3 regions of the Pseudoalteromonas sp. L23 genome follow, and region 3 is predicted to be linked to each of the others. Evidence: predicted binding sites of a transcription regulator. Region 3 holds the regulator's gene; each other region holds the start of a gene.
What was found. The regulator sigma-54, encoded in region 3, starts transcription at its own class of promoters, with help from an activator protein. The targets are predictions, from matches to a motif close to GTTGGCACGNNNNTNGNNT.
Positions count from the first base shown of each region.

Region 1: a site for sigma-54 is predicted at 2,132-2,150, ahead of L3V43_RS15765 (flagellar basal body rod protein FlgF). Genes of this name have one in related genera too.
Region 2: a site for sigma-54 is predicted at 2,564-2,582, ahead of fliE (flagellar hook-basal body complex protein FliE). Genes of this name have one in related genera too.

Region 1 is NZ_JAKKCW010000009.1:164,325-168,613, reverse strand. Features, by position in the region: gene L3V43_RS15775 (flagellar hook assembly protein FlgD) at 1-621, shown strand, start outside; gene flgE (flagellar hook protein FlgE) at 663-2,063, shown strand; gene L3V43_RS15765 (flagellar basal body rod protein FlgF) at 2,187-2,951, shown strand; gene flgG (flagellar basal-body rod protein FlgG) at 2,968-3,756, shown strand; gene flgH (flagellar basal body L-ring protein FlgH) at 3,773-4,289, shown strand, end outside.
Region 2 is NZ_JAKKCW010000009.1:115,206-119,494, reverse strand. Features, by position in the region: gene L3V43_RS15550 (ATP-binding protein) at 1-987, shown strand, start outside; gene L3V43_RS15545 (sigma-54 dependent transcriptional regulator) at 984-2,363, shown strand; gene fliE (flagellar hook-basal body complex protein FliE) at 2,621-2,953, shown strand; gene fliF (flagellar basal-body MS-ring/collar protein FliF) at 2,974-4,289, shown strand, end outside.
Region 3 is NZ_JAKKCW010000004.1:42,701-46,989, reverse strand. Features, by position in the region: gene lptA (lipopolysaccharide transport periplasmic protein LptA) at 1-488, shown strand, start outside; gene lptB (LPS export ABC transporter ATP-binding protein) at 488-1,213, shown strand; gene L3V43_RS08915 (RNA polymerase factor sigma-54) at 1,260-2,759, shown strand; gene hpf (ribosome hibernation promoting factor) at 2,789-3,076, shown strand; gene ptsN (PTS IIA-like nitrogen regulatory protein PtsN) at 3,078-3,536, shown strand; gene rapZ (RNase adapter RapZ) at 3,529-4,289, shown strand, end outside.

The DNA of each region.
Region 1 (4,289 bases), on a different contig from region 3:
AAACAGGCCGAGGAGAAAAAGCCCAGAGATGAGCTATCGCAAGAAGATTTCTTCTCGCTGCTTACTCAACAGCTCTCTTTCCAAGATCCAAGTAAGCCTGCGGACAACGATCAAATGATCGCGCAGATGACAAGTTTTACCATGGCCGAGGGGATCTCAAAGTTAAATGAGAACTTTGACTCGTTAGCTGCATCGATGACTTCTAACTCGGCGCTTCAAGCATCAACGCTGATTGGTAAGAAAGCATTACTCGAATCAACGACGTTAGAACATGGTGACGATGCACTTACAAAAGGTTCTGTGATTGTACAGGAACCAGTTCAGAATCTATCAGTGGGTATCTATGATGAATCTGGAGCGCTTGTAAAGACGCTTGAATTTGGCGAACAAAGTGTGGGCGCTGTGCGATTCGATTGGGATGGTAAAAATAAAGACGGTGAGATGATGCCTCCAGGTGAATACACCATAAAAGCGGAGGGTATGATTGAAGGTGAATATCAAACTTTACCGTCGGCCACATTTAGAAATATAGACAGTGTTAATGTTAATGGTGCTAACGGCATCGTCATTAATACCAAAGAAGGCGCGGTGCGCTTAACTGATATTGCTGAAATAGCATAGTAGTTTTAAAGAATTAACCTTAAGAACTTAGAGGTGAGAGTATGAGTTTCAATATAGCACTGACAGGTATTGCCGCCGCGCAAAAAGACTTGGACGTAACAGCAAATAACATTGCTAACGTGAACACGACGGGTTTTAAAGAGTCTCGCGCAGAATTTGCTGATGTTTACGCGTCTTCGGTTTTTAGCTCTGGCAAAACGAAAAATGGCGATGGTGTACAAACTACCATGGTTGCACAGCAGTTTCACCAAGGATCATTAAAGTTTACGCAAAACTCGCTAGACTTGGCGATTGAGGGCGAAGGCTATTTTGCCATGTCAAACTCGCTCCAGTCACAAGATTTCACCTATTCTCGAGCGGGTGCATTTAAGCTCAACAAAGACAACTTTATCGTGAATGCTAAGGGTGATTACTTGCAAGGCTTTCCAGTCGATCCATCTACAGGTGATACCACGTCTTTGAGTTTAAGCACAACATCACCCGTTCAAATTCCAGATGCATCAGGTTCTCCTCGTGCAACATCGCAAATCTATACCTCGTTTAACCTAGATGCGACTGCGCAACCACCTACAATTGCTTTTGATCCTGAGCAACGTGCCTCATATAATTCAAGAACAGCAATAACGGTATATGACTCGTTGGGTGAATCACATACATTGCAGTTATTCTTCAGAAAAACAGCGGATAATGAGTGGTCTACTTACGCAACAATGGACGATAAACCTTTTAACCATAATGCGCAGCAAATTGATCCAGCAGCAACACCACCTGTTCCTTATACGCCAGTTAGTGTGTTCCGTTTCGATGCTAGCGGTATTCCATCACAGACGGCTGCCGATCCTTCAGCTACGCCGCTTGTTTTTAACAACAATACTGGCTCGACATTTAACCCCTTAAGTCTTGCAGGACCTCAAGATGCAGTTGACCCAACTATCGGTATGTCAAACTTGCTTGATAACGGTGCAACTTTTCCGAATGATATTGTTGTTAACTGGCGTGATGAAGCAAATACTGCTCAAAAGCTACCAACGCAATATTCATCGGGTCGATTTGAAGTAAAAGCATTGGAGCAAGACGGTGCGACCGTTGGCCGTTTAGCAGGTATTGATATTGGTACTGATGGTAAAGTTGTGGCTTCATATACTAACGGCGACTCAACGTTCTTAGGGCAAGTCGCGCTAGTACGCTTCCCGAATTCTCAAGGCCTTCAGGCGATTGGTAATACTGAGTGGAAGAAGAGCCTATCTTCTGGTGAGCCACTTGCAGGCGAGCCAAACACAGGTACTCTCGGTGGTATTAGTTCATCTGCGTTAGAGCAATCGAACGTCAACCTCACAAACGAGTTAGTTGACCTTATCAGCGCCCAACGTAACTTCCAAGCGAACTCTCGAGCGCTTGAGGTTAACTCAACATTACAACAAAATATATTACAGATCCGATAATATATTATGCCCTCCAAAGGCTGCTACAAAGGCAGCCTTTTTTATGTCCGTCAAAAACATCTCGTCACTTTGGCACTGTGCTTGCATTAACTAGACTAAGTTTGAATTTTATAGGTCATCGTCATGGATAAAATGGTGTATATCGCAATGTCAGGCGCTAAGCAAAGCTTACGTGGTGTGGCACTTAAGGCGAATAACCTTGCTAATGCCAATACGACTGGCTTCAAAGCAGATTTTGCTCAAGCGCGCTCAATGCAGGCGTTTGGTGAAGGGCTACCTACACGGGTTTTTGCTATGCAAGAACGCCCAGGGACCAATATGACCGGTGGCGCAATCGTTGAAACTGGCCGTGAGCTAGATATTGCAGTAGATGATAAATCATGGATCAGTGTTGTTGATGCCTCGGGTGAAGAAGCTTACACCAAAGTCGGCACGCTCAATATTCGTAATGACGGTGCGTTGGTCACAGCTCATGGGCGTCAACTTATTGGCGAAGGTGGACCTATTGTCTTACCTATCCCCGTTGATAAAGTGGTGTTTAGTGACGATGGCTCTATTCAAGTGCGTCCACAAGGCGCTCCTGCTAACTTTCTTGAAGTGGTTGATCGGCTGAAAATTATTGAAGCAGATAATAATAAGCTGCAAAAAGGCAATGACGGCCTTTATAGACCAAAAGAAGATAAGCTAGAAGATGGGATCTGTGGCTTTTGTGAAATATCACCAACCGCAAAAGTGATGAGTGGCTTCTTAGAGATGTCCAACGTCAATCCCGTTCATGAGATGGTGGATATGATCAACCATCAAAGACAATTTGAAATGCAAATTAAGCTGATGAAAACAGCTGAAGAAATAGATGAGCGACACACTTCGCTCCTACGCATAGTTTAAGAGTGAGGTAGAGATCATGAATCCGGCATTGTGGATAAGTAAAACAGGCTTAGATGCTCAGCAAACTGATATTTCAGTTATTTCGAACAACTTGGCGAACGCCAGTACCGTCGGCTACAAAAAGAGTCGGGCGATATTCGAAGACTTATTATATCAAAACATCAATCAGCCAGGTGGCCGCAGCTCTCAAGATACAGAATTACCGTCTGGTTTGATGCTTGGTGCAGGTGCCAAAGTAGTCGCCAACCAAAAGAACTTTTCTCAAGGTAATATGTTAAGTACCGAAAACTCTTTGGATTGGATGATCCAAGGCCCGGGCTTTTTTGAGATTCAGATGCCAGATGGCACAACTGCGTATTCAAGAAACGGTCAGTTCACGACGGATGAAGAAGGTCGAATTGTTACCTCAGGTGCGGGTTTTCCTGTGTTACCTGAGATGAACGTACCCGACGATGCACAGTCAATTACTATTTCTCAAGATGGTGAAGTATCGGTGCGCGTTGCAGGACAAGCTGAAAACGTTGTTATCGGACAGTTGACGATCAGTGACTTTATTAATCCATCAGGTCTTGAACCGATTGGACAAAACTTGTACACAGAAACTGCGGTAAGTGGTGCACCAGTACAAGGTAATCCAAGCGTTGAAGGGCTAGGTAAGATTGTGCAAGGCGCACTTGAAACGTCAAACGTTAATGTGACCGAAGAGCTTGTAAATCTAATTGAGACACAACGCGTGTATGAGATGAACTCAAAAGTGATTTCAACGGTAGATCAGATGCTGAGCTACATTAATCAACAGCTGTAATTGGGTAGGGGGTATTATGCGTGCATTATATTTAGCCATCGTAACGGTCGCTGCATTATCTGGGTGTAGTACAACACAAAATAAAAATGTGGTGCGTGACGATCCGTATTATGCGCCTATCTATCCCGAGGATAATCAAGCCCAAATGGTGGCAACAGGGTCATTATTTAATACGCAGTTTTCCAATGATCTTTATGCTGACAAAAAAGCGTTAAGAGTCGGCGATATTATTACCATCGTACTCAGAGAAACGACTCAGGCGACCAAAGCTGCAAATTCTGAGCTGGATAAATCCAGTGATTCGAGCTTAGACCCTGTGATTGGTCTTGGTGGCAATGCCATTAATATCGGAAAAGAAGCAATACAGTTTGGTGCTAAATCCAGTTCTTCTTTCTCTGGTGATTCGAAGTCTAATCAGTCAAATAGCTTATTCGGGAATATATCGGTCAATGTAACCCGAGTATTGCCTAACGGTAATTTAGTGATCCGCGGTGAAAAGTGGTTAACCCTCAATACTGGCGAGGAATTTATTC
Region 2 (4,289 bases), on a different contig from region 3:
AGTTGGTTAAGTCATCTTGTTGATACTATGCCTGCGGGTGTCGTGGTACTTGATGGTCAAGGTATGATTGCCAAGGCGAATCAAATTGCGATGGATATGTTGGGTGAACCACTCGAAGGTGAAAAGTGGTTTAGCGTTATTCAGCGTTCATTTCGACCACAGCAGGACGATGGTCATGAAGTCTCTCTTAAAGATGGCAGAAGAATTAAGTTAGATATTACCGCGCTAACACCGGAACCTGGGCAACTCATTTTGATGACAGATCTCACCGAGACGCGCCGGCTCCAAAGTCGTGTTGCGCATATGCAAAGATTAAGTGCGTTAGGAAAAATGGTTGCCTCATTGGCGCATCAAGTGCGTACGCCGTTATCGGCTGCGATGTTATATGGTGCAAATCTTGGTGCAGCTAATCTTCCTTCGGCTTCTCGAGAAAAGTTTCACGATAAGTTGATGTCTCGGTTAAAAGACTTAGAAAGCCAAGTTAATGACATGCTGTTGTTCGCTAAAAGCGGTGAACAACAAGTGGTTGAGCGAGTGTCAATGCAACAGTTATTGAGTGAAGTCAAAGCGGGTGCTGACGCTATGGTTGAGCTTAACCAAGCAAAGTTGGAAGCATTTTTACCCGAGCCAGATATCGAAATATTAGGTAATCGTACGGCGCTTGCAAGTGCGATCCAAAACCTGATCCACAACAGTATTCAAATAATTGGCAGTGCGGCACACATTGAACTTAATGCAGAGCGCGAGCCGTGTGGCGAGTATGTACGTATCTCAGTTGTTGATAATGGTCCTGGTATTGATGAAACCTTAGTCGACAAGTTGTTTGAACCATTTTTTACAACTAAGTCGCAGGGGACTGGGTTAGGACTTGCGGTGGTTAATTCGGTCGCTAACGCACACAAAGGGTTTGCACAGGCAGACAATATTGAAGGCAAGGGTGCGCGTTTTAGCTTGGTACTACCACTAATTGAGGCGGAGGAACTATGAGTAACAGAGTTTTAGTTGTTGAAGATGATGCTGGTTTAAGAGAAGCACTCATTGATACATTGCAGCTTTCAAATATCGAGTGCGTAGAAGCAAGTTGTGCGGAACAAGCCGTTTTATTGCTAAAGCAAGAAACCTTTTCTTTGGTGGTGAGTGACGTGCAAATGGGTGCCATGAGTGGGCTTGACTTGTTAAAGACCATTAAACTCAACTATCCCGAATTACCGGTATTGATGATGACAGCATACGCGACCATTGATGATGCGGTTGAAGCGATGAGATTGGGTGCCATCGACTATATGGCTAAGCCATTTGCGCCTGAAGTATTGCTTAATATGGTTGGACGTTATCTACCTGAGAAGGAAAAAGAGACAGACGGCCCCATTGTTGCCGATCCAAAGAGTATTAAACTACTTGAACTGGCTGCAAAAGTAGCTAAGTCGGATGCCAGCGTTATGGTACTTGGACCGAGCGGTTCAGGTAAAGAAGTGTTGGCTCGCTATATTCACGATAAATCCGACAGAGCAGATGAGCCCTTTATCGCAATTAACTGCGCTGCAATCCCAGAAAATATGCTCGAAGCGACCCTATTTGGTTACGAAAAGGGGGCATTTACAGGTGCCATTCAGGCGTGTCCTGGAAAATTTGAGCAAGCACAAAAGGGAACGATTTTGCTTGATGAGATCACAGAGATGGATTTGGGATTACAAGCAAAATTACTTCGCGTGTTACAAGAGCGGGAAGTAGAGCGTTTAGGTAGCAGAAAAACCATTTCACTGGACGTCAGAGTACTAGCAACCAGTAACCGCGATTTAAAAGAAGCGGTGGATGATGGGGTATTTAGAGAAGACTTATATTATCGCCTCAATGTTTTCCCGCTAGAGTGGTTGCCACTGAAGGACAGAGCGGGTGATATCGCTGTGTTAGCTGAGCATTTGTTGGTAAGACATACGCAAAAAGCAGGCAAGCCAACACCTATATTAAGCAGCGGTGCAAAGCGCAAGCTCAGTTCGCACAGTTGGCCTGGAAACGTAAGAGAGCTGGATAACGTTATTCAACGTGCCCTGATTTTGTTCCAAGGTAATGAAATTCAAGAAGATGATATTTTTATCGAAAATTTCTCACCGATGGCTTTGATAGAGTCTGCACCACTTGTAAATCATGAAGCATCAGCTTTAATGGAGCGCTCTCAAGGTGAGGATGAAATCATTAGCTATAAAGATGAGTTACAGGATAAAGAACACCAAATTATTTTAGATACGCTAGCAAAGTTTAATGGTAAACGTAAAGAGGTGGCGGAGGTGTTAGGTATGAGTCCTCGCACACTTCGCTATAAGCTGGCAAAAATGCGAGATTTAGGGATTGCACTACCCGCTTAGCCTAAGTTAGCTGAGCTTAAAAACAATGAGTTAGCTCATTGCTTATCCAAACCTCAGGCTAAGCTTTATCTGTTAATTCAAATTTAATTAGGTGCCTATAAAGATCAGCAGATCTTAGGCGCCTAGTTTTCACTTCTATGCACTGCCAATTTTTCGACATGCTAAAAATGTTTCAACATGCTGAAAATTAACGATTTTAAGTTGGCACGTTTTCTGCTTTATTACAGGTAACTAAGAGTTATTTTGAGTAAAGCATCATGAAAGTACAATCATCAGCGCTATTTCAAGAAATGCAGGCAATGGCTGCAGAAGCGACGAGAAACACACAGCCATCAGTGCAGCCGGTTAAGACGGCGGCATCTTCGTCGGCTCAGTTTGGAGATTTACTCTCAGACGCACTTAATACGGTTCATGGCTTACAACAAGAAGCGAAACAAAAAGTCACCGCTGTTGAAATGGGTGACAGAAGCGTTTCTCTTGCAGAAGCCATGATAGCGAAACAAAAATCGTCGGTCGCTTTTGAGGCAACAGTGCAAGTTCGTAATAAACTTGTTGAGGCCTATAAAGAAATCATGAGCATGCCAGTTTAATTGAGTGACTGTGGAGAGTAATCGTGGCTACTAATCAATCAACAGATCTTACGCTTTCCGATGCAGCGCTGAATAATGACAGCGGATCGGATGAGCAACAAGAGCAAAAATCAGGCTACTTCAGTGCGCTAAGCGGTGTTGATATGTTGCGCCAGGTTACTCTGGTTATTGCCCTTGCTATTTGTTTAGCAATCGCAATCTTTATTATCATTTGGGCGCGCCAACCAGATATGCGCCCACTTGGTAAATACCCAACAGAAGAACTCGTCGAAACGTTAGACTTTTTAGACCAACAGAAAATTGAATACCAATTAGATGGTAATATCATTTTAGTCGCTGAGTCGGACTATCAAGACATAAAACTACGCATGGCGCGTGACGGTTTTACCCAGTCTCCGAGTTCTGGCACTGATATTCTGATGCAAGATATGGGTTTTGGTGTTAGCCAACGTCTTGAAAGAGAGCGCTTAAAACATAGCCGTGAGCAACAACTTGCGAGAACAATTGAAGAGTTACAAGACGTAAATCGTGCAAAAGTGTTACTTGCAATTCCAAAAGAAAACGTCTTTGCACGTCGCGAGAAAAAGCCCTCTGCAACCGTAGTTATTACCCTTAAACGTGGCAAAACGCTTGGCGGCGAAGAAGTTGATTCAATCGTAGACATTGTGGCATCAGCGGTACAAGGCCTAGAGCCTTCACGCGTGACCGTCACCGATCAAAACGGTCGTCTACTCAACTCTGGTTCTCAAGACTCTTTAGCTGCGCGCTCGAGAAAAGAGTATGAAATCGAACGTAAGCGTGAACAAGAATATCTAGAAAAAATTGATAGTATCCTGATCCCAACTGTAGGTCTTGGTAACTTTACCGCGCAGGTTGACTTAACGATGGACTTCAGCGCAGTTGAAGAAACGCAAAAACGTTATAACCCAGATTTACCTGCGGTTCGCAGCGAAACAACGTATGAAGAAAATAATATTGGTGGTTTAGCTGTCGGTATTCCGGGTGCGCTGACTAATCAGCCTCCAGTGAACTCAAATATCCCAGAGGTTGCTGGGCAAGGCGGCAATGGTCAAAGTGCAACACCAAGCAGTAATCAAAAAGAAGCAACCCGTAACTATGAATTAGACACCACTATTAGCCATAAACGTCAGCAAACAGGTGTTATTCGCCGGATCAGTGTGAGTGTGGCCGTTGACTACCTCGCAAAACCTGATGCTGAAGGTAACATGGCAATGGCGCCGCGTACGCAAGAAGAGCTAAATAACATCCGTCGTTTGCTACAAGGTGGTGTGGGCTTTGATATGCAGCGAGGTGATGCACTAGAGGTAGTGACTGT
Region 3 (4,289 bases):
CTCTAGCAATTGCTGCAGAACAAAATGAAGTCATTATTGATGCTGGCCGTCAGCAAGCTCAACTGCAAAGCAACATCGGTATTTTTGAACAGAATGTTGTTATTATTCATGGCAACAGAAAGATAAATGCCGATCGCCTAGAGGTCCACCGCCGCGCGGAGCTCGGCATTAACAAGCAACTGCTTGTGGCAACTGGCAGCCCTGCCACTTTTAGCGAACGTCAACCCGATGGCAACTTACTAGAAGCCAAAGCAAATGAAATCCGTTACGACGTAGCGAAGGGAACCCTAGTGATTTCTGGTGATGCTGAAATCAATCAAACTGGGCAAAAAATCAATGCTCAAGTCATCACCTATGACATTGAAAAGCAATTGATCAGCGCTGAGCGCTCAGACCAAGAAGACTCTCGAGTAAGAACCATCCTTGTTCCTGTTGATGACAAAAAAGACGCTAAAGAGAAAAAAGCGCAGGAAGAAGGTAACAATTAATGAGCGAGCTCAAAGCAACTGGTCTAGCAAAGAGTTATAAAGGTCGTCAGGTCGTCAAAAATGTTGGTTTAAGTGTTCAGGCTGGCAGTATTGTAGGCTTATTAGGACCAAATGGTGCAGGTAAAACCACTACGTTCTACATGATTGTAGGGTTAGTACCAAGCGACAAAGGCTATATTCAGATTGATGACGAAGATATCACTTTGTTACCGATGCACAGCCGTGCACGACTTGGTATTGGCTATCTACCGCAAGAGTCTTCAATCTTTAGAAAACTCACGGTCTATCAAAATTTGATGGCGATTTTAGAAACTCGAAAAGACTTATCTAAAGTTGAAAGAGAAGCTGAACTAAACGAGTTACTGGATGAGTTTAATATTCAACACATTCGCGACTCACAGGGCATGGCATTGTCGGGAGGCGAAAGAAGACGAGTCGAAATTGCTCGCGCTTTAGCCGCAAACCCTAAGTTTATCCTGTTAGATGAACCTTTTGCTGGTGTTGATCCTATTTCGGTGTTAGATATAAAGACAATCATAGAGCACCTAAAAAACCGTGGTATCGGTGTGCTTATCACCGATCATAACGTTAGAGAAACACTGGACGTATGTGAAAAGGCCTACATCGTTTCACATGGTGAGTTAATCGCTGCAGGCACGCCAGAACATGTTTTGGCAGATCAAACCGTAAGAGATGTCTACCTAGGCGAACAATTCAAGCTATAGTTAAGACGTAGTATTAATAACTGTTAAAAAGGATTGTTAGAGATACATGAGGCAATCATTACAGCTGCGCATGGGGCAGCAACTTACAATGACTCCGCAACTGCAACAAGCCATTCGCTTGCTGCAGCTTAGTACATTGGATCTGCAACAAGAAATACAAGAAGCATTAGACAGCAATCCATTGTTGGAAGTGGAAGAAGGTGATAATACTGACGGCGAAAACGCTGACCAACACAGCCAAGAAAAGAGCCGTGCTGACGACAATCAAGATTCAGCCGATGAAACGCAGGTTAGTGACTATGAGATAGACTCAGATACCGCCATGAGCAAAGACACTGTGAGCGATGACCTTGCCATGGATGTCACTTGGGACGAGTATATGAGTGCAGCGCCTGCTGCAAGCTCAGGTCCACTTCCCGATGACGATAATGTTTATCAAGGGGAAACCTCTGAATCTCTCCACGATTATCTCATGTGGCAACTCGAACTGACACCATTTAGTCCAACAGATAGAGCTATTGCGATTGCGATTATTGAAGCGGTCGACCTGTCAGGCATTCTAACACTGTCTTGCGAAGACATTTTAGAAAGCATTAATGACGAGAATAGCGAAGAGCCTATTGAGCTAGATGAAGTCGAAGCCGTACTCAAACGCATTCAGCTTTTTGACCCTGTCGGTATCGCAGCGCGTAGTTTACAAGAATGCTTATGCATTCAGCTAAACCAATTCGCCCCAGATACCCCATGGATTGCCGAAACAAAAATGATCCTGACAGAGCATATCGACTTGCTTGCCAGCCGTGACTATCGAACTTTGGCTAAGAAAACGCGCCTTAAAGAAGCCGATCTCAAAGAGGTCATGACGTTAATACATAGCCTTAACCCAAAGCCTGCGGCAAGCATTATTCATGAAGAGCCTGAATATGTGATCCCTGACGTATCGGTGAAAAAAGTAAAAGGTCGTTGGGTCGTAGAGCTAAATCCTGATGCTATGCCTAAAATAAGAGTAAATGACCATTACGCTGCGATGTCTAGAACGGCGAAATCCAGTACGGATAGTCAGTTTATTCGCTCACATTTACAAGAAGCAAAGTGGTTTATTAAAAGCTTAGAAAGCCGAAATGATACTTTATTAAAAGTTACCAATTGCATTGTGCAACAACAACAGGCATTCTTTGAACATGGCCCCGAAGCAATGCGCCCTATGGTGCTAAATGATGTTGCTGAAATGGTTGAGATGCATGAGTCCACAATTTCCCGTGTGACAACACAAAAATACATGCATACACCTCGGGGAATATTTGAGCTGAAGTATTTCTTCTCTAGCCATGTAAGTACGGAAAATGGAGGTGAGTGCTCTTCTACAGCAATTAGAGCACTTATCAAAAAGCTGATAGCTGCAGAGAATACCGCGAAGCCATTGAGTGACAGCAAAATTGCAGATATCTTAGCAGAGCAAGGAATTAAGGTAGCGAGACGTACGATTGCAAAATATCGTGAATCCCTAGCCATTCCACCGTCAAATCAGCGTAAAAGCTTGATATAAGACGTAAAACCCAAGAAGGAAAAATGCTTATGCAACTAAATCTAACTGGTCGCCATGTAGAAATTACTGACTCATTAAGAGACTATGTCACCAACAAGTTTGCGAAGCTAGAAAGGCACTTTGATCATATCAATAATGTGCATGTGATCCTTGATGTCGAGAAACTAGTACAAAAAGCAGAAGCAACATTACACGTAAACGGCGGCGAGCTATTTGCATCAACAGAGCATCAAGATATGTATGCCGCAATTGATGGCCTTATCGACAAGCTAGATCGTCAAGTTATTAAACACAAAGAGAAGCTCACTCGACACTAAGATGAAATTAAGTGAATTAGTGAACAAGGACTGCAGTAAAGCTGCGGTCCTTTTTAATAGCAAAAAACGTATTTTAGAATACATCAGCGAACTGGCTCATAGCCAAATTCCAAATACCAGTCAGCATGCTATCTTGGACGCCTTAATGGCGCGAGAGAAATTAGGCAGCACAGGGATCGGTAAAGGCATTGCCATTCCCCATGGTCGACTTGAAGGTTTGGATAAAATCCTTGCAATGGTGCTTGTCAGCGAGCAAGGGATCCAGTTTGAAGCCATAGATAAGCAGCCTGTCGATATTTTTGTCGCGTTCATCGTACCCGAAGGTGATAATCAACAGCACCTGAAGACCTTAGCGGCGATTGCTGATACACTCAAAGACAAGTCTTTTTGCAAAATGCTTAGACAAGCAAAAAGTGACGATGAGTTATATACAGTGATCCAAGGTGAACTTGATGAGTGATGAAGAAAAAGGACTCGAGCTTATCATTATCAGTGGCCGCTCAGGCTCTGGTAAATCTGTAGCGCTTCGAGTATTGGAAGACTTAGGCTACTATTGTGTGGATAACATTCCGGTCAATTTGCTGCCGTCTTTAGTCCGCAGTGTTTCGGACAATTATAATAAAATTGCAGTCAGTATTGATGTTAGAAACTTACCTAAAGAACAGGACGAGTTTAATGACATTCTTGAATACTTACCAGGCTTTGCCAAACCTACCCTGTTTTATTTAGACAGTGACGATCAAACCCTGATAAAACGCTTCTCAGAAACACGCCGTTTGCACCCTCTTTCACTGCATAATCTTCCATTAGATGTTGCGATAAAGAAAGAACGGGAATTGTTAGACGTGCTGATCACTCGCGCCGATTTTCTCATTGATACTACAGGCCTGAGCGTTCATCAACTTGCAGAAGATATCCGCGAAAAAATCTTAGGTAAAAAAGACAAACAACTCATTATTACCTTTGAATCTTTCGGCTTTAAACACGGCATCCCAAAACAAGCGGATTACGTTTTTGATGCGCGCTTTTTACCCAACCCACATTGGGAGCCTGAGCTTAAGCCGCTAACTGGCTTAGATCAGCCAGTCAAAGACTATTTGTCGAGTCACAGCATCGTGCAAAAGTTTACTTGGCAGATCCAAACCTTCGTACAAACTTGGTTACCACACTTAGAGCGTAACAATCGCAGTTATCTAACGATCGCAATAGGATG